3 regions of the Candidatus Pelagibacter sp. PS_40 genome follow, and region 1 is predicted to be linked to each of the others. Evidence: riboswitches for the same ligand, from Rfam matches in the RefSeq annotation. Region 1 holds a riboswitch; each other region holds the start of a gene.

Region 1 (7,780 bases):
GAATTAAAACATATGCATCAGTTCTTGCAAATGATTTTGATGAAAAAAAAGGTTTACGCTCAATTAATAAATTTCGTAAAGGACCAATACATTATAAGTTATGGCTCTTAATATTGGACAACTATTTAAATAAAATAGACACCACAACAGAATCTATAATGGTTTTTTTATCTAAAAATGCTTCTAGAAAAACTATAAGCCTTATTTTAACTGAACTTGAAAATGAACAATTAATAATAAGGAAGAAAAGTATATCTGATAATCGTATTACATTAATTGAACCCACTCAACTTACAATACAAGAGTTTAATGAATGGATTAAGACCTTCAAATCAGCACTAAATAGTATTTAGGGTTAAATTAACATTTTGTTAAAATAATTTATTATTAAATATTTATATTTATTCTTTAATTATTCACTAACCAAACCTTAAATCAGGTGTCCAGTTGATGGAATGAAGACAAAGATAACTGTTTGTTTAATGTTCATTTTTTACAATATGTCATTTATAGATGTGCTCCACATAGGATCTGAATGCTTATCCCAATAGAGTTTGTGAATTTTTCTTGTAATATCCCCTACCGTTCCTTGTTTAATATTTTCCCCACTTACTTTTGTTATTGGCATTACCCCTCCTGCTGTTGAAGTTGCAAATAATTCTTTAGATGATTTTAACATTTCAATCGTTATAGATTTTTTATTAACGTTAATATTTAATTCTTTTGCTAAATCAATAACGGTTTGTCTTGTAATTCCTTCTAGTACTCCATGGTCTGGGGTATTAATTCCATTTTCATCAACAGAGAAAATATTAAAGCCTGGGCCTTCTGAGATATTATTATCCTCATCTACTAATAAAGCAGTATGATGTCCTCTCTCATAAGCATCAAGCATACCGGTGACTAAATCCATCCAATGATAATTTTTAATAGTAGGATCAACTGAACTTGGAGGAATTCTTGTTATATCGGTTAAATATACATCTAATCCTTTTTCAAAATCTTCTGGTTTAAGTATCCAACCAAAGGGTACTGCAAAAGCCATAAAACGTGGTGTCGCTTTACGAGGATCTCTAACAAAGTTTGGAGACATTCCTCTTGTTTGTATCATTTCAACATAAGAGTCTTCAAGATCAGCTTTTTTAACACAGCCTGCTAATATTTTTTTTATTTCTTCACGACTAAGTCTGCATGGCATTCTCAGTTTTTCTGTTGATTTAAAAAAACGATCAATATGTTTATCTAATTGAAAAAATCTACCCTTCCAAACATGGACAACATCATATGTGGCATCAGATCTTAGAAAACCCCAATCTAAAATAGGAATTTTAGCTTCAGAAAGTTGAATGAATTCACCGTTCATCCATGCCGATCCTTTTGGAAAAATATCACTCATCATCCAACCCTACCAATATTCAAATCAGGTGTCTAGGTGATGGAATTAGCTAACACTAAATAAGGATAAAGAGATCCTGAGAATGGGTAATATTGTTATTTAATAATCCAAAAAATGATATTTATTATATAAACCAAAATACCATAAAATAAGAACATTAGAAATTTGTCTTTTCCTGACTTTTCTTTCCAATTCAAAGTAAATAACGCAGCAGGTGATGCAACTAGTAAAATAACCCCAACAACAATTACCAATACTGATAAAATTATAAATACATTCATAAATTAGTTTTTATCATATATTTTCTTAAATATTAAATCTGTCTTTAATTGCATAAAACCACACCGCTAATCTAAAATAAAATGTTCTTAACTTAGGGAAGATAAACTTCTTAGGTAATCCTTTATAAATTTTTGAAATATCTAACTCTTTACTGTTTGATAATACTAACTTAGACAATTGTTTTCCAGTCCAAGGAGCAGCACTCACTCCAACCCCATTATAACCAAATCCATAATAAATCTCTTCATTATCAATTTTACCAATAGAGGGAGTTAATTTTTGAGATAAAGCAATTAATCCCCGCCAATTGTAATCAATATTAATATCTTTCCATTGAGGAAAAATATCTTTTAAAAATTTTTCCATTTTCTTAGACATATTTAAATTAGATTGATCACTGCCACTTAAATCCCCTCTAGTGCCAAATAAAATTCGGTTGTCAGGTAACTTTCGATAATAATATAAAAGATTTTTAGTATTAGCTATTGGGGAAAATGTTTTAAAATTATGTTGGTCAATTTCTTGCTTCGTTAAGGGTTGGGTGACAATAATATTTGAAATTACTGGTAAAATTCTTGAATTCATCTCCGGGATTAAGCCTTCTTGATAGAACCCATTTGTTGCAACGACTATTTTTTTTGAACGAATAGATCCTTCTTTCGTCCTTAAAATATAAGTGCCCTTATCTTTATCAATTTTATCCACTTTAGTGTGCTCGAAAATCTTTAGTTTTTTAGATAAAGCATATTTTGCAATGCCATTAACAAATTTAAGAGGATTGATTGCAAAACCAGGTTTATAAGAAAAAGCTCCAAATTGCTCTGTGCCACCATGGCCAATTTTATCAAAGTCTTCTTTAGAATAAATTTCAGTTTCAATACCAAACTCTTCTCTGTAAGCTTTGGCTTGTTCTTTAATATCTTTAAACTTATTTGGATGATGGGCTACAACGTAATTACTATCCCCCGTTACATCACAATCAATATTATATTCTTGTATAATATCTTTTGTATAATTTGAGCCTTCAACAGAGTTTTTAAAGAACTTTTTCGTTTCATCATTGCCGTAAATTGCTTGCATCTTTTTAAAAGACATCTTACTTGGTGGTAGAGAACAAAAACCTGCATTACGAGATGATGCCCCCCAACCTATTTTTCCAGCTTCAACTAAAATGACCTCTAAATTATGATTTTCTATTAAATTAATTGCACAGGATAAACCAGTGTACCCTCCACCTATTACAACAATTTCTGAGCTGACATCTTTATTAAGTTTATCTAGATTTAAATTTTCGCTTGAATGATCTTCCCAATAACTACTAACTGGGGTGTTAAATTGATAAATATCAGAATGATAAATATTTTTCATTAACAAGACCCTAGCACGCAATTAATACTTAATTCTAGTCAAACTTCTAATTTTTTAGGATTTGAAATGAACTTAAAAGACTTAAGCCCTATTTTCATAGGGCTTAAATTAGATTAGTTAAGCAGCACTTGCTCTTTGCTCTATGTGCTCTTTATTATTAGAACTTGAAGAAACCTTTTGAAACAATTTAATAGGAACTCCTTTTGATAAAATATCTAATACCGGGCAATGTGTATTTACCGTATCAATCAATTTATCTATTTCTGCTTTAGGTGATGAAGATTTAATATCAACAGTACCAGAGATGGATTGAAAGCCAGGTCTAGTGTTTTTATTTAAAGCTAAAAAACCCTGAAGATCTAATTCACCTTTTAATTTAACACTAACACTCTCAATATTAATACCCGCTGCTGTAGCAAATGCTTTATAGGTTATCTCCTGACACGTTGCTAACGCTGCTAATATTAACTCTACTGGGCTGGGTCCCTCATCTTTTCCACCAAAACTTTTGGGTTCATCAACAACTAATTTATGCTCTCTAAGAGTGACTACAGATTGAAGTCCTTCTTTAAGAATTGAGTTGCTTTCATATTGGACCAAAGCATTTTTGGGGTTGGCTGTAAAATCCTTCTGTAGATTACTTATTGTTTCTTTTAGATTGTTACTCATTTGTTTTCTCCTGTTTTAGTGCTTCGACATATGTCAGGCGCACAATTTAGTTAAATGCCCTTCTTAATTTATTTACGCTTTGTCTCCATATTCAGTCATATGTTTTGGAATTCTTTTATTTTTTCCATACATAAAATGATTTTCCATGTTCTCTCGATATTTACTTGCTGGAACAGTTAAACCAATAGATTCAGCAACTTCCCTAATCAACATTGGGTTTGCTCCACAACATACTCCAAGGTAATTAATACCTAAGGCATAAGCATCTTTTGCAAATTTACCTATTTCATATCTATTACAAAAGTGTGGGTCCAATGCTGTTGGAAACGTTCTTCCATGAGGTGATGGACATGCACAATTACTTCTGTCCGGTAGATTAAAAAATGTTGGGTAATCTTCACTGGTTCTATAAGGAATAGGTAAAGCTCCAACATGACATTTAACTGCTTTTCTAATTTCTTTTAAAAAAGGAAACATGGTAGCAGGTCCTCTAAAACAATTTAAACCAACAACATCAGCCCCTAATTGCTCTAGCTCTTTACAGGTATCAACAACGGATTTTCCATCTCTCATTTTATTTTCACCCATTGGAGATATGGTTAATACAGTTGGTAAACCTGTTTTTTTCATAACTTCTAAAGCTTTAAAAGCTTCTTCAGCATAATAAAAAGTTTCACCAATTAACATATCAGCACCTTCTTCAACGGCCCAACCAATCATCTCTGTAAACATTCCTTCAACTTCTTTTTGAGATTGTGGATCATTATGTTTCCAGATATTTGAATTTGAAATATTACCTGCCATCAAATTTGGTTTTGATCCTTTAGGAGTATCTAGTGCTACTTTTTTAGCAATTTTTAATGCTGAACGATTTAGTGGTTCAAGAAGTTCTTCTTTACCAATAACACGCATTTTTTCTCTGTGTCCATTATAAGTAAAGGCCTCAACTACATCAGATCCTGCGTGTTGAAATTCTCTATGTAAGTTCTCTAAAACTTCAGGATGATCTAATGACACCATTGGAACAAATTCCCCTGATGACATGTACCCACGTCTTTCTATCTCAAATAAAAAACCTTCTGCGCATATAACAGGTCCTTTATCTAATCTTTCTTTTAATTTATTTGTGCTCATTTTTTTTCCTCTTGTTTTGGAGAAAAAAGGTCACAAAATAACAAGAGGGTTAAATCCATAGGCCTCTTTTCTCCTTTTTAGTGCTTAAGCAAATGCAGGGCGCACAATATGGTTCAACTGCCCGGCTTAATTTTATGAAAGATAAAAAAAAACCACCTGTCTAAAGCGGTGGTTGAAGCGTCGCTTTAGCAGGATTTATAACGCGCTCTGCAATTTAACTTAAATCAGCGCACCTAAATATAATCAACTTTCTCTCAAACTGTCAATTGAAAAAATAAATAATAGTTAAAATTATGAGAATAATGACAATCCAAATACTAAGATTAGTTAAGAATTGCTTTAATTTAGAATTAGATTGTAGAAAAGCTGGGAGTACTAATAAGAGTATCCCTAGCATATAAACAAAGGGTAATATCTGATCTGCCATTTATATCGATGATAGCTTCATCTTTTTGGAATACTTTTTCTGAGGTGAATTTTTTATAACTGCTTGAGCACAACGCATGACCCCTCTTTTTTTATCAAAAGTCATTTTGGGTTCACCATACAATTTCCATCCATTGGATATGGCCTCCGTTACACGATGGCAAAATTCTGAAGTGTCGTCACTTGTAATAAATCTATAACCTTTCATAATCAGACCTTAACAAGTCCTAAATCGGGTGTCTATATCTAGGACGATTATTACTTAATGAAATAATAAGATTGGTTAAGAATTTTTGTAATAGAGAATCTTTTAAATACTTTTATCAATAAATTCATATAACTCATTAAGTGTTATACTTATGTTAATTATAATCCTGTATTAAATGAAATTTAAGTCATTATTCAACTAGACAAAATCATTAATTAATATAAATGATGATGAATCAACTCCTCTTAAAACTTATTATTAAATTCTCTAGCTAGATTTTAACTTCGAATAATATAAAAATTGATGAATCAACTCTCCTCAAAGTAAACTAATAAACTTATCTATAGATATATTTTTACCAACCTATTAAATCGACCTTAAGACTAAGAATCGTTCGAAATGAAAAACAATAAAAAAAACATAAAATAGGAAAATAGAAAAATGGAAATGACCTTAATATATACGATAGTAGGCTTTGCTTTAGCGGGGTACAGTGTTATTGCAAATGACTCAATTCAAACATTGGGAACTTTTATCGCGTCAAAACAAAAATGGTTTAAATGGTACACTCTTGCTAGTGCAGCATCATTTGTAATGATACTTGCTATTACTTGGGGCTGGTACAGTAATGATGGAGATATCTCTTACGGCAGACTAACAAGAATACCTTTCCAAGAAATACAATGGTATCACGCAGTGGCACCAGGAATACTTCTAGTATTAACAAGAGTAGGTATACCTGTTTCAACAACCTTCTTAGTTTTATCAGCTTTTGCATCAACGGTAGTACTTGAAAAGATGCTTATGAAAAGTGTTGTCGGCTATGGTTTAGCTGCAACGGCTGCTTATATTTGCTGGGTCGTTATTTCAAAATTTATTAATGAAAAACTAGATGAAGTTGAAGACAAATGGATTGGCTTTTGGCGTAACTCTGTTTGGGTAACTTCTGCTTGGTTATGGTGGGTTTGGTTATCTCATGATGTAGCTAACATTGCAGTTTATCTTCCAAGACAAATTGATGTTAACTTATTATTAATTGTACTAGCTTACTTTACAGCACTACTTTTTTATATCTTCTACATTCATGGTGGAACTATTCAAAAGGTTGTCTTAGAGAAAACTGGCACAAGGTACGCAAGATCAGCAACCATAATCAATATTATTTATGCTGCGGTTCTTTATTATTTTAAAGAACTTAATGACTTACCAATGTCAACAACTTGGGTGTTTGTTGGACTATTGTGTGGAAGAGAATTAGCAATCGCATCAATGAATAGTGATTATAAATTCAAATATGTGTTTCCACTAATTGGTAAAGACTTTCTTAAAATGACTATAGGATTGACGGTGTCAGTTGCAATTGTGCTTGCAATTCACTACATCATAATTCCAAATAATTGGTTTTAAGTTTTAAGACAATTAACATTTAATTATTAGCTCTAAGCATTTAATTTATTGCTTAGGGCTTAATAATTTAAGCAAAATAGTTTCAAATATTAATTATTTAAGTTGCCTCTGTAACACGATGACAAAATTCTGAAGTATCATCGTTTATAATAAATCTATAACCTTTCATCTATACTCCTTTTTAATTTTGTTTTTTATATTGTCTTCTTATGAAGATTATTATGTAAGTGAAGACAAAACCAAAGACAAATTCATCTAAAATTGATCTGTGATTACCCATACCACTTGCAAAATTCCATCTATTAGCATTAAAAAAATCAATCCCAATATCAAATGCTTCTTTACCATTAGAGGCTGAAACAAAAAGATAAACGATTATTACCAGTAAAAACCCACCCATATAAGAGGATAAAACATCTAATAAATGAGTTTTATTCTTTTTATTTTTTATAAGTTTATTTCCAGGGTTTGAAACAACAAAGCTAATAGCAAGTAGGATTAGAAAAGATATTAAGATTAACCAATACATAAAAGTATACTACTAAATCTTAAATAAAGTGTCTAGGTGATGGAATGATTGTTATTTAATAAAATATATACTACATAGCTTTCTTTATGTTTTGATATATTTTAAAAATTATTTAATTAAAAAGGAATTCACAATGAAAGCTGTCGTTTATAAAGATTATACTGCCAATATTGAAATTATTGATATTGCAAAGCCAAAACTTCAAAATAAATCTGTCCTAGTAGAAGTACATGCCGCTAGCATTAATCCGATCGATAATATTTTACATGCAGGTTATCTAAAAGAAATGCTAGAGCTTAGCTTTCCTCATATTATGGGCTATGATGTTTCAGGCAAAGTAGTCGAGGTTGGTAAAGATGTA
Region 2 (7,780 bases), 120 kb from region 1:
TGGAATACCACCAGCAACAGATGCTTCAAATTCTAAATTAACATTATTTTCCTCTGCTAATTTTCCTAAATAATCACCATGTTTAGAGATAAGTGCTTTATTAGGAGTGATTACATGTATTCGATTTTTTAAAGCAGTTTCAACAACTTTTTTTGAAATCCCATCTGACAAACCTATAGCTTCAAATAAAATATCCACTTTGGTCTTATTAAAAATTTCTAATGGGTTTTTAAAAAATATTTTCTTATTTACTTTAAATCTTCTTTTTTTAGAAATGCTTCTTGCTGAAATAGCTACTATGTTAATCTTTTTTCCTGTCTTAAGTTCAATATCTTTTTTTTTAGTATTAAGCTCATTTAACAAATAAATACCAACTTGTCCTAGACCAACTACAGCAATGTTTATTAAATTTTTCATCTATTGGTTAATATCTGGGTATTCTGCATTTTCTGAATAATCTTTAAGAAAGAGGTTAAATTCATCAAAAGTCATAGATTTGTAATCACCTGTTTTTTTTAATATTTGAGAAAGTTTTTTGTCATCATTAGACTTTTTAATAGGATCTTCATTCCAATAAGTAGACTCTTTGTTTAATGAGCACGAAGTTAAAAATACAATTAAAGATAAAAATAAGTATTTCAAATTAATCCTTTTGTTTCATTAAAACCATATTTGATATTCATATTTTGTATTGCTTGACCTGCCCCACCTTTAATCAAATTATCAATAACAGATAAAATAATAACTCTATTTTTATACTTAGTTTTACAAATTACTATAGAGCAATTATTTGTGTTAATTACGTCATTTGTACTTAACAATGAATTTGTTTTTAAAATTTTAACGAATCTGTTTTTTGAATATTGACTCTTTAAAGTGTTTTCTAAATTTTTAATACCTACACCTTTGTTAAGGTCTAAGTAAATAGTACTAAGTATCCCTCTAAACATTGGTGTTAAATGGGGTGTGAATGTAAAAGAAAATTTCTTTTTAGTGTAGTTTTCGATTTCTTGTTGAATTTCAGAGTTATGTCTATGGAAACCCACACCATAAGCGCTTAAAGATTCATAAAGATTTTTATCCTTATATTTTTTATGTACACCTCTTCCAGCACCAGAGTAACCAGATTTTGAATCTATAATAACATTATCTGTTTTTATTAAATTTTTCTTAACTAATGGAATAAGTGGTAAAAGTATTGATGTTGGGTAGCAACCTGGGCATCCAATAATATTAAATTTCTTTAATTTGTCACCATTGATTTCAGGTAATGAATAAATTGATTTTTTAATATTTTTGACAGATCTGTGTTTTTGTTTGTACCATTTTAGATAATTTGATGCTTTATTAAGTCTAAAGTCTGCAGCTAAATCAATTAATATATTGTGTTTTAATAAATCATTTGAAATATCTTGTGCTTCACCATTAGGTAGAGCTGTAAAAACAAGGTCTATGTTTTTTAAAAGTTCTTTATTGTATCTAATAATTTTAGGTAATTTTTTTGAACTTAATGATTTTTCATAACTAGAAATATTTTTTCCAACAGACGTATTACCACAAAGATATTTAATATTAACATTGCTGTGTTTAACTAATAATTTAATTAATTGAACACCAATATAACCAGTTGATCCAGCAACTAAAACATTAAGCTTAGGCATTTTTTTATTATAACAGTTTAGAGTTAAAAAAGAATTATCTTTTCGAGAATTGGAAGCTTCTTCTTGCTTTTCTACGACCTGGTTTTTTTCTTTCAACCGATCTAGAGTCTCTAGTATTAAGCTTTTCTGTCTTAAGTACTGCTCTATTCTCTGAATCAAATAAGATTAATGCTTTAGCAATACCATGAACCATTGCACCAGCTTGACCTGTGTGACCACCACCTGCTACGCTACATCTTACATCATAATCAGTTGCTTGGTTTATAATCTCAAATGGTCTTGTGATTTGCATTTTGTGACTTCCACTAGTGAAATACTCATCCATAGTTCTGCCATTAACGTAAATTTTGCCTGTACCTTTTTTCACCCAAATTTTTGCAATAGATTTTTTTCTTCTACCAGTTGCGTATTTACTATCTTTAAAATCTAATTTAATTTTAGGTTTTTTTGTAGATACTTTATTTGGTGTAGCTGCTGTTACCATATTAATTTCTTATTAAATTTTTACTGTTTAATTTACCTAGGTCTAAAAGTTTTGGGTTTTGTGCTGCATGAGGGTGTTCTTCACCAGCATAAATTTTTACTTTAGTTAACTGTTTTCTTCCTAGAACTCCCCCAGGTAACATTCTTTTAATAGCTAATTTTAATGTCTCGCCAGGTTTATTTTTTTCTAATAATTTTTCAGGAGTAATTTCTTTAATTCCACCTGGGTGACCAGTATGTCTATAATATTTTTTATCTTTAAATTTTTTTCCTGTGAACTTTGCTTGTTCAACATTTTTAACAACAACAAAATCACCATCATCCATATGAGGTGTAAAAGTTGTTTTATTTTTTCCTCTAACAATCATAGCAATAATAGAAGCTAACCTGCCAACTACAGCATTTTTAGCGTCTATCTCAAACCAGTTACTGTTTAAATCACCACTTTTTAGAAATTTTGTCATTGTGCGAGGATTAATACTATTATTAGATATAATGTCAATTTTATATTTCTCTTGCAATATCTTGCTTAAATGATATTTTTATATAGCCGATTTGTTCCTATTGCAGGCTAGTTATTGCTAAAAAGGATTTTTTACCCACATTATCGGTAGGCGCATTTGAACTGTATTGTACGCCTTGCATAAAGCAAAAGTACTAAAAAAGGAGTATTAAGATGAGTACAAAAAGACAAAACCCTGAGACTATAGCTATACATGGTGGTGATTATAGAAGTGATCCAACAACCAAAGCAGTAGCAGTTCCAATTTATAGAACAACATCGTATCAATTTGATAGTACTGAACATGCTGCGAATTTGTTTGCTCTTAAGGAATTTGGAAATATTTATACAAGAATAATGAATCCAACAAATGATGCTCTTGAAAAAAGAGTTGCTTCATTAGAAGGAGGATTAGCCTGTTTAACAGTAGCATCTGGACAAACCGCATCAACTTTTGCAATTTTAAACGTTGCACAAGCCGGAGATAATATAGTCAGCTCTACGGATTTATATGGAGGTACTATTTCGTTATTCACGCATACATTAAGTAAACTTGGTATTGAAGTTAGATATGCAGACCCTTCTGACCCAAAAAACTTTGAAAAAGCTGTTGATGATAAAACTAGAGCTTTTTATGGTGAGACTTTACCAAATCCTTATTTGAGAGTTTTTCCAATTAAAGAAGTTTCTGATATTGGTAAAAAATACAATATACCATTAATAATGGACAACACAGCTGCTCCTGTAATTTGCAAACCTTTAGAACATGGTGCTGCTGTAGTAGTTTATTCATTAACAAAATATATAGGTGGTCACGGTACAGTTGTAGGTGGAGCTTTAGTTGATGGAGGTAATTTTGATTGGACAGCTGATCCCAAAAGACAACCTTTATTTAACGAACCTGACGCAAGTTACGGTGGAGCTATATGGGGAAAAGTGGTTCCAGAATTAACTGGGGCTAATGTTTCTTTTGCAGTAAGAGCGCGGGTTACATTACTAAGAGATCTTGGTTCTGCCCTATCACCTGACAATGCATTTGGAATTATTCAAGGGCTTGAAACAGTTGCTCTCAGAATGAAACAACACTGCTCAAATGCATCAAAAGTTGTTGACTATTTAAAGAAAAATAAAGAAGTAACAAGAGTAATCTATCCAACAGAACATGAAGGTAAAATTGCTGATCGTGCTAAAAAATACCTTAATGAAGGAAATGGTGGTTTAGTTGGTATTGAACTCAAAGGTGGTATTGAAGCAGGTAAGAGATTTATCGAGTCTTTAAAAATGTTTTATCATGTTGCAAATATTGGAGATGCAAGAAGTTTAGCAATTCATCCTGCAACAACAACTCATAGTCAGTTAACAGAAAAAGAATTGTTAGCCTCAGGTGTAACTCCTGGATACGTAAGATTATGTATTGGTATTGAGCATATAGATGACATTATTGAGGATTTAGACCAAGCTTTAAATAAATCTTCTAAAGGAAATTTGAAAGCAGTTAGTTAGAGTTTTTATATAATATCAAAAAATAAGAACTCAAAACTAATATTGAACCTAGCTGGTGTAGTGAAGCGTATGTAATCTCTACACCAGAAATCAAAGTTATAATTCCTAAAAAAATTTGAAACAAGATAGCAACATCAAAAAATAATACATATTTAAAATCATATTGTTTTTTAAAATAGATAAAATTTAAAATGATTATAAAAAATAAAAGCAAATATGCAGTTGATCTATGCAAAAATTGAATAATTGATGGGTTGTTAAATAATTGAGTACTAATTAAATCACCATAACTAACATCATTTGGAAAAAAACTACCATTCATATCAGGCCATGAATTATAGATAAGACCACCATCTAAACCTGATAAAAAAGCACCCAATACAATCTGCAAAACTATCAATTTAAGTATAAATAATAAAAATAAATTTGGAATTTTATTTTTAAATTTCTTAATTTTATGAATATCTAAAATATACCAAAAAATTAAACATAAAATAAATAAAGCCAAAGATAAATGAATGCTAAGTCTAAAGTGACTAACGTCATTATTTTCAATTAATCCGCTAGATACCATATACCAACCGATGAACCCCTGAAAACACACAAGGAAAAAAATCCAATAATATTTATTAGAATAATGCAGAGTTTTTTTAAAATAGAGAGTAAAGAAAAGCAAAGGCACTAAAGTAAACAAACCTACAAATCTTGCTAACAATCTATGAGCATACTCCCAATAAAAAATCACTTTAAATTCATCTAAGGACATGCCGTAGTTAATATTTTTATATTCAGGAATTTTTTTGTATTCTGTGAAATAAAAATTCCACTCATTAATATTCATAGGTGGGAGTATTCCAGTAAAAAGCTCCCAAGCTGTGATTGATAAACCAGAGTCTGTTAGTCTAGTAAGACCACCGACAGCTACCATAAGAACAATTAATGAAAATAAAGTTATTAACCACAATTTTAAATATTTTATATAGTTGTCGCTATTTACAAACATAAATTATACTTATAATAATTATCTTAATAACCAATTGAATAAATGTCGCCTACAAATAAAAAAAAACTAAATCAGATTAGAATTAAGCTTGATAAACTTGATAATGATTTACTTAAATTAATCAAAAAAAGATCTTCATTAGTCAATGAAGTGCTAAAAGTAAAAATCCATAAAAAAGAAATAATTGATCAAAAAAGGATCAATTTTATACTTAAAAAAATTAAAAAAAAATCAATACAAACTAATATTGACCCAAAAATCACTAATAGAATTTGGAAAAATATGATTTGGTCTTTTATTGATTACGAAAAAAGAAATTTTAGAAAAAAATAGTACTATTTACTGTGTGGAGGTAATTTTTTTTCCACAAACATTTCATGTTTTCTTGTAGAAGGGTTATATTTCTTTGCAGACAATTTAACTTTAGCTTTTTCACCACCTGCAGGTTTTTTAACATAATAAAAAAAAGGACTATCAGGTTTAGCCTCTGGTACTAATCTAACTTTAACGTGTGTTTTTTTTGCCATTTTATTTTAAACTTTTTATTTTTTTTATTAAATCGGAAATCTTCTTAAGTTTATTTTTTAAATTATAATCAGCATTTATAGAATTATTTGGTAATTCGTCAAGTTTTAATGATTTATCCGAATTAAGAACTTTTTTAACACCAATAATTGTCATTCCTTGATCTTTGAGTAGATATTTAACTTTTTTTAAAACCTCAATAGTATCATTATTATAATATCTTCTATTGCCATTTAAAATTTTTGGCTTAATTTGCTTAAATTCCTTCTCCCAAAATCGAATAGTATGAGTATTCAAGGTTCCTTTTTTTTTGTTTACAAGGCCAAGAATTTCAGCAACCTCACCTATTGACTTATAAGCATCACTATTTTTATGAATCATTCTTAGAATTTACCAAATCTTTAAATTCCTTAGAAGCTTTAAATAAAACAACATCTCTATTAGATATAGTTGTTTGTTCTTTTGTTTTGGGATTTCGTCCAATTCTATTTTTTTTTGCCCTTATAGAAAAAGTACCAAATTTAGAGAGCTTTAATTTTTTTTCTATTTTTAAATTGTCTACTATTGTAATTAGAAAATCATCAATTAAATTTTCAGATATATTTTTTGAAAAACCAATTTGCATATAAATTGAATTTATAAGATCTTTTTTTGTTAAGTTAGTTCTTTGCATTAACTTATGTTGTTTCTTATCTTTTCTATTAAATTTCCAGTGACAATTCTAGTACAAACACTTAATGAGTTTGAAAAACCTATATAATCTGTTCCACCATGGCTTTTAATAACAGGAGAATCTAAACCTATGAAAATTGCACCATTATAAAGTCTTGGATCTAATCTTTCTTTAAATTTTTTTAAATTTGAAATATTTAGTAAAGATGAAATTTTACCAATAATATTACCTGTCATGGCTTTCTTTAATTCACTGGTAATAAAATTTGCAGTACCTTCGGCTGTCTTCAAAGCAATATTCCCAGTAAATCCATCTGCAACGATAACATTTACATCGCCATTCATTAACTGATTACCTTCAATATAACCCTTAAACTCAAAGTCAGTGTTATTTCTTTGATTTAATTGTTGGTAAGTTTCTTTGATAGTCTCATTACCTTTAATTTCTTCAGACCCTATATTTAATAAAGCAACTTTAGCGGTATCATCAGGATATAGCGATTTAAATAACGAAGATCCCATTATAGAAAAATCAATTAAATTTTTTGGACTACATTCGATGTTAGCTCCTAAATCTAACACTACACTCATATTCTTTTTATTTGGCCATAAAGCAGAAAGAGCTGGTTTATCAATGTTTTCAATCATCTTTAGATTAAGTTTTGAAATAACAAGTAATGCTCCAGTGTTACCGGCAGAAATAACTATGTCAGATTTTTTTTCTTTAACACTTTGAATGGCTAACCACATACTAGAATTTTTTCCTCTTTTAGCTCCTTCTAAAGGACTATCAGTTCCTTTAACCAAATCTTTGGTGTGAATTATTTCAAATGAAGATGTGGGTAATTGATTGATATAATTTTGGATTTTTTCCTTATCACCAAAAATTTGATAAAAAGTATTAGTGTTACTTTTATAATGATGATTAATTCCATCAATAATTTTTTTTGGTGAATTATCTCCACCCATTGCATCAACTGCAATTTTTATTATTTTGCTCATTTAATTTTGGACTTTTATTCCTTAGGATCTAAAACTTGTCTACCTCTATACATGCCTGTTTTTAGATCTAAGTGATGAGGTAATCTGTATTCTCCAGATTTCTTGTCCTCAACAATATTGGTAGATTTGAACTTCATATTCTGAGCTCTTCTCATTCCAGTTCTTGACGGTGATTGTTTTCGTTTAGGTACAGCCATAATAAAATTAGTGCTTAACTACACCTTTTATATAAGAATTTAAAGTATTATTTTTTAAATTTAACCTATAATTTTCAAAATAATTAACCAAATACTCAATATTAGATGAATTATCTAAAAAATTTACCAAAATAGAGTTTCTAGATTCTATATCTAATTCATCCCAACTGTGAATTTTGTCGATCATTCCATAGAATAAGTTTAGATAATCTTTCATTTTTTTATTAATTGA
Region 3 (7,780 bases), 380 kb from region 1:
AGTAAATACACCACCTTCAGTTAAAAATTCTCTATCTTTATCTAAACTTTCCATTGCTTCTCTTAATGATCCACAAACAGTCGGAATGTTTTTAACTTCTTCTGGAGGTAATTCATAAAGATCTTTATCAAAAGATTCGCCTGGATGTATTTTATTTTTAATTCCGTCTAAACCAGCCATAAGCATAGCAGCAAAAGTTAAATATGGATTTCCTGAAGCATCAGGAAATCTTATTTCACATCTTGCACCATTTTTACTTAATGAAATTGGTATACGACATGAAGCAGATCTATTTCTTGCAGAGTAAGCAAGCAGAACAGGGGCTTCAAAACCTGGAATTAATCTTTTGTAACTATTTGTTGTAGCATTTGAAAAAGCATTAATTGCTTTTGCATGTTTTAAAATTCCACCAATATAGTGAAGTGCTGTTTCAGATAACCCTGCATAAGCATCACCAGAAAAAACTGGTTTGTCGTCTTTCCAAATTGATTGATGAATGTGCATACCTGAACCGTTATCTCCTGCAATCGGCTTTGGCATAAAAGTTGCTGTTTTTCCAAATGAATGTGTAACCATTTGAACTACATATTTATATAATTGAACATTATCAGCTTGATCAACAAGAGTTCCAAAGTACATACCAAGTTCATGTTGACTTGGTGCTACTTCATGGTGATGTTTTTCAACTTTGATACCTACTTCTTTTAAACTTTTTAAGTATTCACCTCTCATATCTTGTTCACTATCAACTGGAGGGACTGGAAAGTAACCACCTTTTACTGGAGGTCTATGACCCATATTTCCATTTGCATACTCTGTTCCAGAATTATAAGGACCTTCTTTACTATCTATTTTAAAACCAGTGTTGTTTGGATCATTATTAATTCTAACATCATCAAAAACAAAAAATTCAGGTTCAGGACCAAAAAAAGCTTTATCACCAATGCCAGATTTTTTTAAATATGCTTCTGCCTTTTTAGCTGTTCCTCTTGGGTCTCTCTCATAAAGAGATCTTTTAACAGCATCTAAAATATCACAAAAAAGGATTAGAGTATTATGAGATGTAAAAGGGTCCATAATCATTCTAGAAGTATCAGGTATTAAAATCATGTCAGACTCGTTAATTGCCTTCCAACCAGCAATAGATGAACCATCAAAAAATACACCTTCATTTAACATTTCTTCATCAACGATAGTGTGATCCATTGTTAAATGTTGAAGTTTTCCTCGAGGGTCAGTAAATCTTAAATCAACAAATTCAACTTCTTTTTCCTTCATGAATTTTAGAACATTGGCAGCAGTCATAGTTTCTCCTTTTTTAAATTTTGTGGTCAATTAATAACAAATGTTTCTTTAATAATATTGCTTGAATAATAAATATCACCTATGCGTTTTTTACATATGAATTACAACATTATTTGTTAAATTATCAATCAATTATTAGTTGAAATATGAGCTTATTAGATAAAGAACCTGTTAAAAGAGCTGAAAAATTTCTTAAAAACTTTGACCAATCCTTAGAGGTAATAGTTTTAGAAAATTCAGCAAGAACAGCACAGGATGCAGCAACAGCTTTAGCTTGTGATGTAGGTGCAATTGTCAAAAGCTTATTATTTAAAGCGGAAAATACTTTTATATTATGCTTAGTAGCAGGCGATAAGAGGTGTTCATTAAATAAACTAAAAAAAGTTAAAGATAAAAAAGATATTTCAATGGCATCACCAGAAGAAGTTAAGACACAAACGGGCTATACAATAGGGGGTGTCTCACCTGTTGGGCATTTAGAGAGAATTGAAATTATAATAGACAATTCTTTAGAAAGGTTTAATGAATTGTTTGCTGCAGCAGGACATCCAAACTGTGTATTTAAAACAAACTATAACGATATTCAAAAGATTACGAATGGAAAAGTTGAAGATATAATTGAATGAGACAACCTAGATTAATTGATTATACATTATTAGTAGTTTTAGCTTTAATATGGGCATCAGCTTTTTTTAATATCAAAATTGCAACAGAATCTTTTGGACCAATTACAATTGCATTCTTGAGAGTTTTTTTTGGATCAATTCCAGTATTATTATTATGCTTTTATAAAAAAATTAAGATTGAAGCATTTTCCAAAGATTGGTATTGGTTTGCTATAATAGGATTTGTCAATTTGGTATTACCTTTTTTCTTAATAGCTTACGGTGTGAAATCTGTACAAAGTAATTTGGCAGCAATCTTAATGTCAACAACACCCTTGAGCTCAACAATATTGGGTCACTTTTATACAAAAAATGAAAAGTTCAATTTAGTTAAAACTTTTGGAATACTAATTGGTTTTTCAGGAATTATTTATTTGTTTTCAGATAATCTATTAATAAATGATAGTAATTTTATTTCTGCGTTATTAATATTACTTGGGTCAACTTGTTATGTTATTGGAGGAGTTTTAACTCTTAAAATTAGTAAGAAAAAGAATGAAAATGTAACAGGCTCTATATTAATTTGGGCTGTCCTAATCTTAATACCATTTGTTTATTTTATTGAAAAACCATGGAACTCGGTTCCAAGCGTTGAATCTACAATATCAGTAGTTTATCTAGGAATGGTTTCAACAGGTGTTGCTTGGTTGCTAAGATTTAAAATTCTAAAAGATAATGGTCTTATATTTCAATCACAAGTCTCTTACTTAATTCCAATATTCGGTACTATATTGAGTTATATTTTTTTAAAAGAAATAATAACACCTAAAATTTTATTATCTTTATTAGCAGTCGTTGTTGGAATTTACTTTGTTAAAAAAGCAGATCAAAAAAAGACTACTTAAACTGAACCATTTCTTTAATATGAGAAGGTCTCGTTTCGCAACATCCACCTAAAATAGTAGCACCAGCATTTTTAAATTTTTTAACAAAATTTGCCATCAATTCAGGTGTTAAATCTTTTCTTTGACCCAAAAATTCATTTGGGTTACCAGTTTTACTGACATTATAACTATTAGTATAACCATCTTTAGGATTAGTTGTCACAAAAGCATTAAGCTTAAATCCAAATGGAACACCTAAATTTTTTACTTCTTCTAAATTTTCATAAAAGTTTTCAGGAGAAACACAGGATAAAATTAATCCTAGTAAATTATTATGATTAATATTGTTAATAATATCTGATATTTTTTCACCACTTGGAAGATTTATTCCCTCAGAAATGTGAGCACCTATTAAGTATGGCTTATTAAATTCTTCAATTGCTTCAATTGCTAATTTAAACTCTTTTACACTAGATAAAACATCTAAGTAAAAAAAATCAATATAAGGATCTAATAATTTTGCTTGATCATAAAAGTTTTGCTTAATTTCATCATCTGGTCTTGTATCTTCTTCGTATGTTAAATATTGAGGTGGAAGACCGCCTGCAATTAACACATTAGGATATTGTTCTTTAGCTTTCTTAGCTATTTCACCAGCTTTTTTGTTTAAGTATTCAAACTTATCTTCAATTTTATTATCACGTAATCTTATTCGTCTTGTAGTAAAGGTTGCTGTAACAATAACTTCAGCACCCGCTTTAATAAAGTCTAAATGTGTGTCTAGTAAGAGTTGATGGTATTCTTCTTTTAAAACAGCATTTGCACTCCACAATGTGCCGTTTGGCTTCATACCACGAGCTAACAATTCTTGTCCCATACCACCATCTAAAATTCGTGTTGTTTTAAAAAAATTAATATCCATTTTTATTCCTTACTTTTTTAGTGCTTTAGCTCTATGCCAGGTGCACAATACAGTTCAACTACCTTTACCAATTATATAATGATTTCCTTTTTAGCAGTTAGTACCTGCAATATGGATCAAATCGGTAGAATATTTATATATCTATTAGACTGATTAGTAAATCACTTCTTGAATAATATTTTAGCATTAAATGAGAAGGATCTTCTCTCACCATCAACGTTAAATGGATAAGCTGTGTGCATTAAATAATTTGGAAAAATCAATAGGTCTCCTAATTTAGGGTTTAAATTATAGATACTTTTACTTAAAAAGTTTTTTTGACCATTAATAAAATCAATAGTTCCATTAGTTTTAATCTTTTTATTCTTAACTAATTTATTTTGATTCATATCTTTTGGGATTTTAAGATAGCCAACACCTGACAGTTTTCCTTCATGATAATGAATTGGGTTATATTCATTTTTTAATTGCCTAACTACCCATAGATTTATTATCTTAATTTCTTTAATTTTTTTAACGCCTGACTTATCAAGGTAAACTTTAATATTTTTTATTAATTCTTTAGACAAACTCTTATTAATTAATGTTTTAGGTATTTTAATTTCATTCTTAATTTGACTTGCAAGTTTAGAGCTATAATCATTTTTTTTAGATAATTGAGACTTATCAATGTGATTATTTAATATAGTAATAATTTTTTTGGATAACTTTGTTTTTCCTATAGTGGGTCCAAATGCTCTAAATGTTTTCATAATCTTTCTATAATAATTTAATACTTCTGTTATGCAAACAACTTCAGTCCCATTCGAATAGCGACAAATATGACAAGTCCTGATGTCACTAGAGCTAATATTCTTGCAGGAAAAATTTTAAGATTTAAATAGTTTCCAAGCTGGCCGCCTATTAAAACAAAAAAAAATAATGGCCAATAATCATAAATTCCATTTATTGTTGATGCCTTTGTAAATTGGCCAGCAAGTCCTGATAAAGAATTAATCAGTATGAATAATGATGCTGCTGTTGCAATGTTTTTTGCTTTATCTACTCTAATTAATAACAATATAGGGCTTAAGAAAATTCCACCACCAATTCCAACTACACCAGACACAAATCCAATAGATGCACCAATTAATATTGATAATATTTTTGGTATCTTTTTATAAACTTCAATTTTTTGATCAAAAGATTGAAATTTCATGAGAAGTAGAACTCCTGCTAGTGCTAAGACTAAAAAAAGTAAAATTTCAAAAATTTCTTTATCTACTGATAAAGATCCTCCTATGAATGCAAGTGGCACAGATGATATCAAATATGGGGTAAGGATCTTAAAATTGATATTTCCAGCTTTAATATAATTTATACAATTTCCTGATACGACAATAATATTACAAAAGAGAGCAATTACAGGAAAGATCAAGTAAGGAATATCCCAAATTAATAGAAGGGCTAGATAGGTAGAGCCACCACCAAAGCCAACACTTGAATATAAAGTTGCTGTTAGAAGAAATAAAAATGATAATATAATCATGAAAATTATTTTAAATTTATGATTGTAAATATAGCACTTTTAACTGTTACGGACACCAGAACTTTTGAGAACGATAAGTCTGGTGCGATCTTAGTAAAAAAAATAGAGGAGGCTAAACATAAATTAATAGATAGAAAAATTTGTAAAGATAACAAAGATGACATTATTAAAATCCTTAAAGATTGGATTAATCAATCTGAAATAGATGTTGTAATTACAACAGGGGGCACTGGGCTTACAGGTCGAGATATTACACCAGAGGCAGTAAACGAGATAGCTGACAAACATATACCAGGTTTTGGAGAGGTGTTTAGAACAATAAGTTTAAAAACAGTTGGTACATCGACCATTCAATCTAGGGCTTGTGCAGTACTAGCTAATGGCAAATATGTATTTGCTTTGCCAGGTTCTTCAGGGGGAGTAACGGATGCCTGGGATGGAATTTTAAAACATCAGTTAGATATAAATCATAAACCTTGTAATTTTGTAGAACTATTTCCAAGACTTAAGGAAAAATAATTATTTTTGATATTTTTCTTTCCACTCAGAATAAGGCATACCATAAACATGCTCACGTGCATCTAAGTCTGAAATTTCAATACCTTTTTTCTCTGCTTCTTCTCGATACCATTTTGATAAACAGTTTCTGCAAAAGCCAGCAAGGTTCATAATATCTATATTTTGAACATCTTTTCGTTTATCTAGATGTTTGAGCAATCTTTCAAATGTAGCAGACTGTAATTCTTTTTTTATATCATTATCCATAACTAAATTATTAGACACATTTCAATTAAGCACAAGATGTAGACTATATTCAATCTTAAGTAGAAAATAATAATATAATTAATGGATCTTCAGATCAATTTTTGTTTAGTTAATTAATGGCTACAAAAAAGAAAAAAACAGCCAAAAAATCTAAAAGTAAGACCAAAAAAAAAATTAAGAAAAACTTGGTCAAGCAATCACCTAAAAATACTAAAAAAGTTAAAAAGAAAAAAGGTGTGGCTAAAGAGAAGTTACTTAAGCCAATAAAAAAAAATAAGCTTAAGAATATTAATAAAAGAGAGAGGGTAAAAATGAGCACAGAAACAGTAAAAGGTGGACGATCTCCATTACTAGATACGTCTCACTTAAAAGTTAAATTTCCATTTAAAGAACAATATGGAAATTTTATAGGTGGCAAATTCGTTAAACCAAAATCAGGAAAATATTTTGATAACGTAAGTCCAATTAATAATGATGTTATATGTTCCGTTCCAAGATCAGATGCAAAAGATGTTGAGGCTGCATTAGATGCAGCACACGCTGCCTTTCCTACTTGGGGAGTTACATCAATAACTGAAAGATCTAACATACTACTTAAAATAGCTGATGTTATTGAAAAAAATCTTGAACTATTAGCTACTGCTGAATGTTTAGATAATGGAAAACCAATTAGAGAGTGTATGGCAGCTGACTTACCATTAGTTGTTGATCATTGGAGATATTTTGCTGGAGTAATCAGAGCAGAAGAAGGTTCGGTTTCAGAGATAAGTAATAGTGAATATTCTTATCATATACCTGAACCACTTGGTGTAGTTGGACAGATTATACCATGGAACTTTCCATTATTAATGGCAACATGGAAACTTGCACCAGCACTTGCTGCAGGTAACTGTGTAGTTTTAAAACCAGCTGAACAAACACCAGCATCAATCTTACTATTAATGGAACTTATTGGAGACTTATTGCCTCCAGGAGTTGTTAATGTTGTAAGCGGTTTTGGTCTTGAAGCAGGTAAACCATTAGCTTCATCTAAAAGAATTAGAAAGATTGCTTTTACAGGTGAGACTACAACTGGACGTTTGATCATGCAATATGCATCACAAAACTTAATTCCAATAACTTTAGAATTAGGTGGAAAATCTCCAAATGTTTTCTTTGAAGATGTTATGGATCAAGACGATGATTTCTTTGATAAATGTCTTGAAGGTTTTGCAATGTTTACCCTTAATCAGGGGGAGGTTTGTACTTGTCCTAGTAGAGTATTAATCCAAGAATCTATCTATGATAAATTTATGGAAAGAGCAGTTGCTAGAACGAAAGCAGTCAAGCAGGACAATCCTCTAAAAATGGAAACTATGATTGGTGCTCAAGTATCATTAGAACAAATGGAAAAAATAAAATCTTACTTAGATTTAGGTAAGAAAGAAGGTGCCAAAGTTCTATGTGGTGGTGAAGTTGCTAACTTAAACAGTGGTTTGGAAAAAGGAAATTATATCCAGCCTACTATTTTTGAAGGTAATAACTCTATGAGAGTTTTCCAAGAAGAAATTTTTGGACCAGTTGTATCTGTTACTAAATTTAAAGATGAAGCTCATGCATTAGAAATAGCTAATGATACTCTTTATGGTTTAGGAGCAGGTGTTTGGACTAGAAATGGGAATATTGCTTATAGAATGGGAAGAGGAATCCAGGCTGGTAGAGTTTGGACTAACTGTTACCATGCTTATCCAGCTCATGCTGCTTTTGGAGGTTATAAACAATCTGGAATCGG

The links. Region 1 has a riboswitch for S-adenosylmethionine ahead of AC5SLW_RS03835 (OsmC family protein). Riboswitches for the same ligand answer to the same signal wherever they lie in the genome.
Region 2: it holds a riboswitch for S-adenosylmethionine, as region 1 does, so the genes downstream of both, AC5SLW_RS03095 (O-acetylhomoserine aminocarboxypropyltransferase/cysteine synthase family protein) here and AC5SLW_RS03835 (OsmC family protein) in region 1, are expected to answer to the same signal.
Region 3: it holds a riboswitch for S-adenosylmethionine, as region 1 does, so the genes downstream of both, AC5SLW_RS01795 (homocysteine S-methyltransferase family protein) here and AC5SLW_RS03835 (OsmC family protein) in region 1, are expected to answer to the same signal.

The regions. Positions count from the first base shown of each region.
Region 1 is NZ_CM182064.1:719,088-726,867, forward strand. It holds gene AC5SLW_RS03815 (hypothetical protein) at 1-353, shown strand, start outside; gene AC5SLW_RS03820 (aminotransferase class IV) at 494-1,399, opposite strand; gene AC5SLW_RS03825 (hypothetical protein) at 1,492-1,677, opposite strand; gene AC5SLW_RS03830 (NAD(P)/FAD-dependent oxidoreductase) at 1,703-3,046, opposite strand; gene AC5SLW_RS03835 (OsmC family protein) at 3,164-3,715, opposite strand; SAM riboswitch class V at 3,720-3,784, opposite strand; gene AC5SLW_RS03840 (homocysteine S-methyltransferase family protein) at 3,788-4,849, opposite strand; SAM riboswitch class V at 4,917-4,981, opposite strand; gene AC5SLW_RS03845 (DUF1737 domain-containing protein) at 5,277-5,483, opposite strand; gene AC5SLW_RS03850 (hypothetical protein) at 5,925-6,890, shown strand; gene AC5SLW_RS03855 (DUF1737 domain-containing protein) at 6,988-7,059, opposite strand; gene AC5SLW_RS03860 (hypothetical protein) at 7,072-7,419, opposite strand; gene AC5SLW_RS03865 (NADP-dependent oxidoreductase) at 7,553-7,780, shown strand, end outside.
Region 2 is NZ_CM182064.1:594,542-602,321, forward strand. It holds gene AC5SLW_RS03070 (homoserine dehydrogenase) at 1-417, opposite strand, end outside; gene AC5SLW_RS03075 (hypothetical protein) at 418-642, opposite strand; gene argC (N-acetyl-gamma-glutamyl-phosphate reductase) at 639-1,661, opposite strand; gene rpsI (30S ribosomal protein S9) at 1,696-2,145, opposite strand; gene rplM (50S ribosomal protein L13) at 2,147-2,608, opposite strand; SAM riboswitch class V at 2,748-2,816, shown strand; gene AC5SLW_RS03095 (O-acetylhomoserine aminocarboxypropyltransferase/cysteine synthase family protein) at 2,821-4,149, shown strand; gene AC5SLW_RS03100 (COX15/CtaA family protein) at 4,142-5,152, opposite strand; gene AC5SLW_RS03105 (chorismate mutase) at 5,195-5,485, shown strand; gene AC5SLW_RS03110 (50S ribosomal protein L33) at 5,488-5,679, opposite strand; gene AC5SLW_RS03115 (MerR family transcriptional regulator) at 5,681-6,058, opposite strand; gene AC5SLW_RS03120 (integration host factor subunit alpha) at 6,048-6,350, opposite strand; gene plsX (phosphate acyltransferase PlsX) at 6,350-7,351, opposite strand; gene rpmF (50S ribosomal protein L32) at 7,366-7,548, opposite strand; gene AC5SLW_RS03135 (ubiquinol-cytochrome C chaperone family protein) at 7,556-7,780, opposite strand, start outside.
Region 3 is NZ_CM182064.1:335,245-343,024, forward strand. It holds gene glnA (type I glutamate--ammonia ligase) at 1-1,305, opposite strand, end outside; gene AC5SLW_RS01785 (YbaK/EbsC family protein) at 1,452-1,931, shown strand; gene AC5SLW_RS01790 (DMT family transporter) at 1,928-2,815, shown strand; gene AC5SLW_RS01795 (homocysteine S-methyltransferase family protein) at 2,808-3,716, opposite strand; SAM riboswitch class V at 3,726-3,789, opposite strand; gene AC5SLW_RS01800 (2OG-Fe(II) oxygenase family protein) at 3,878-4,468, opposite strand; gene AC5SLW_RS01805 (sulfite exporter TauE/SafE family protein) at 4,498-5,244, opposite strand; gene AC5SLW_RS01810 (molybdenum cofactor synthesis domain-containing protein) at 5,263-5,763, shown strand; gene AC5SLW_RS01815 (DUF1244 domain-containing protein) at 5,764-6,009, opposite strand; gene adh (aldehyde dehydrogenase) at 6,321-7,780, shown strand, end outside.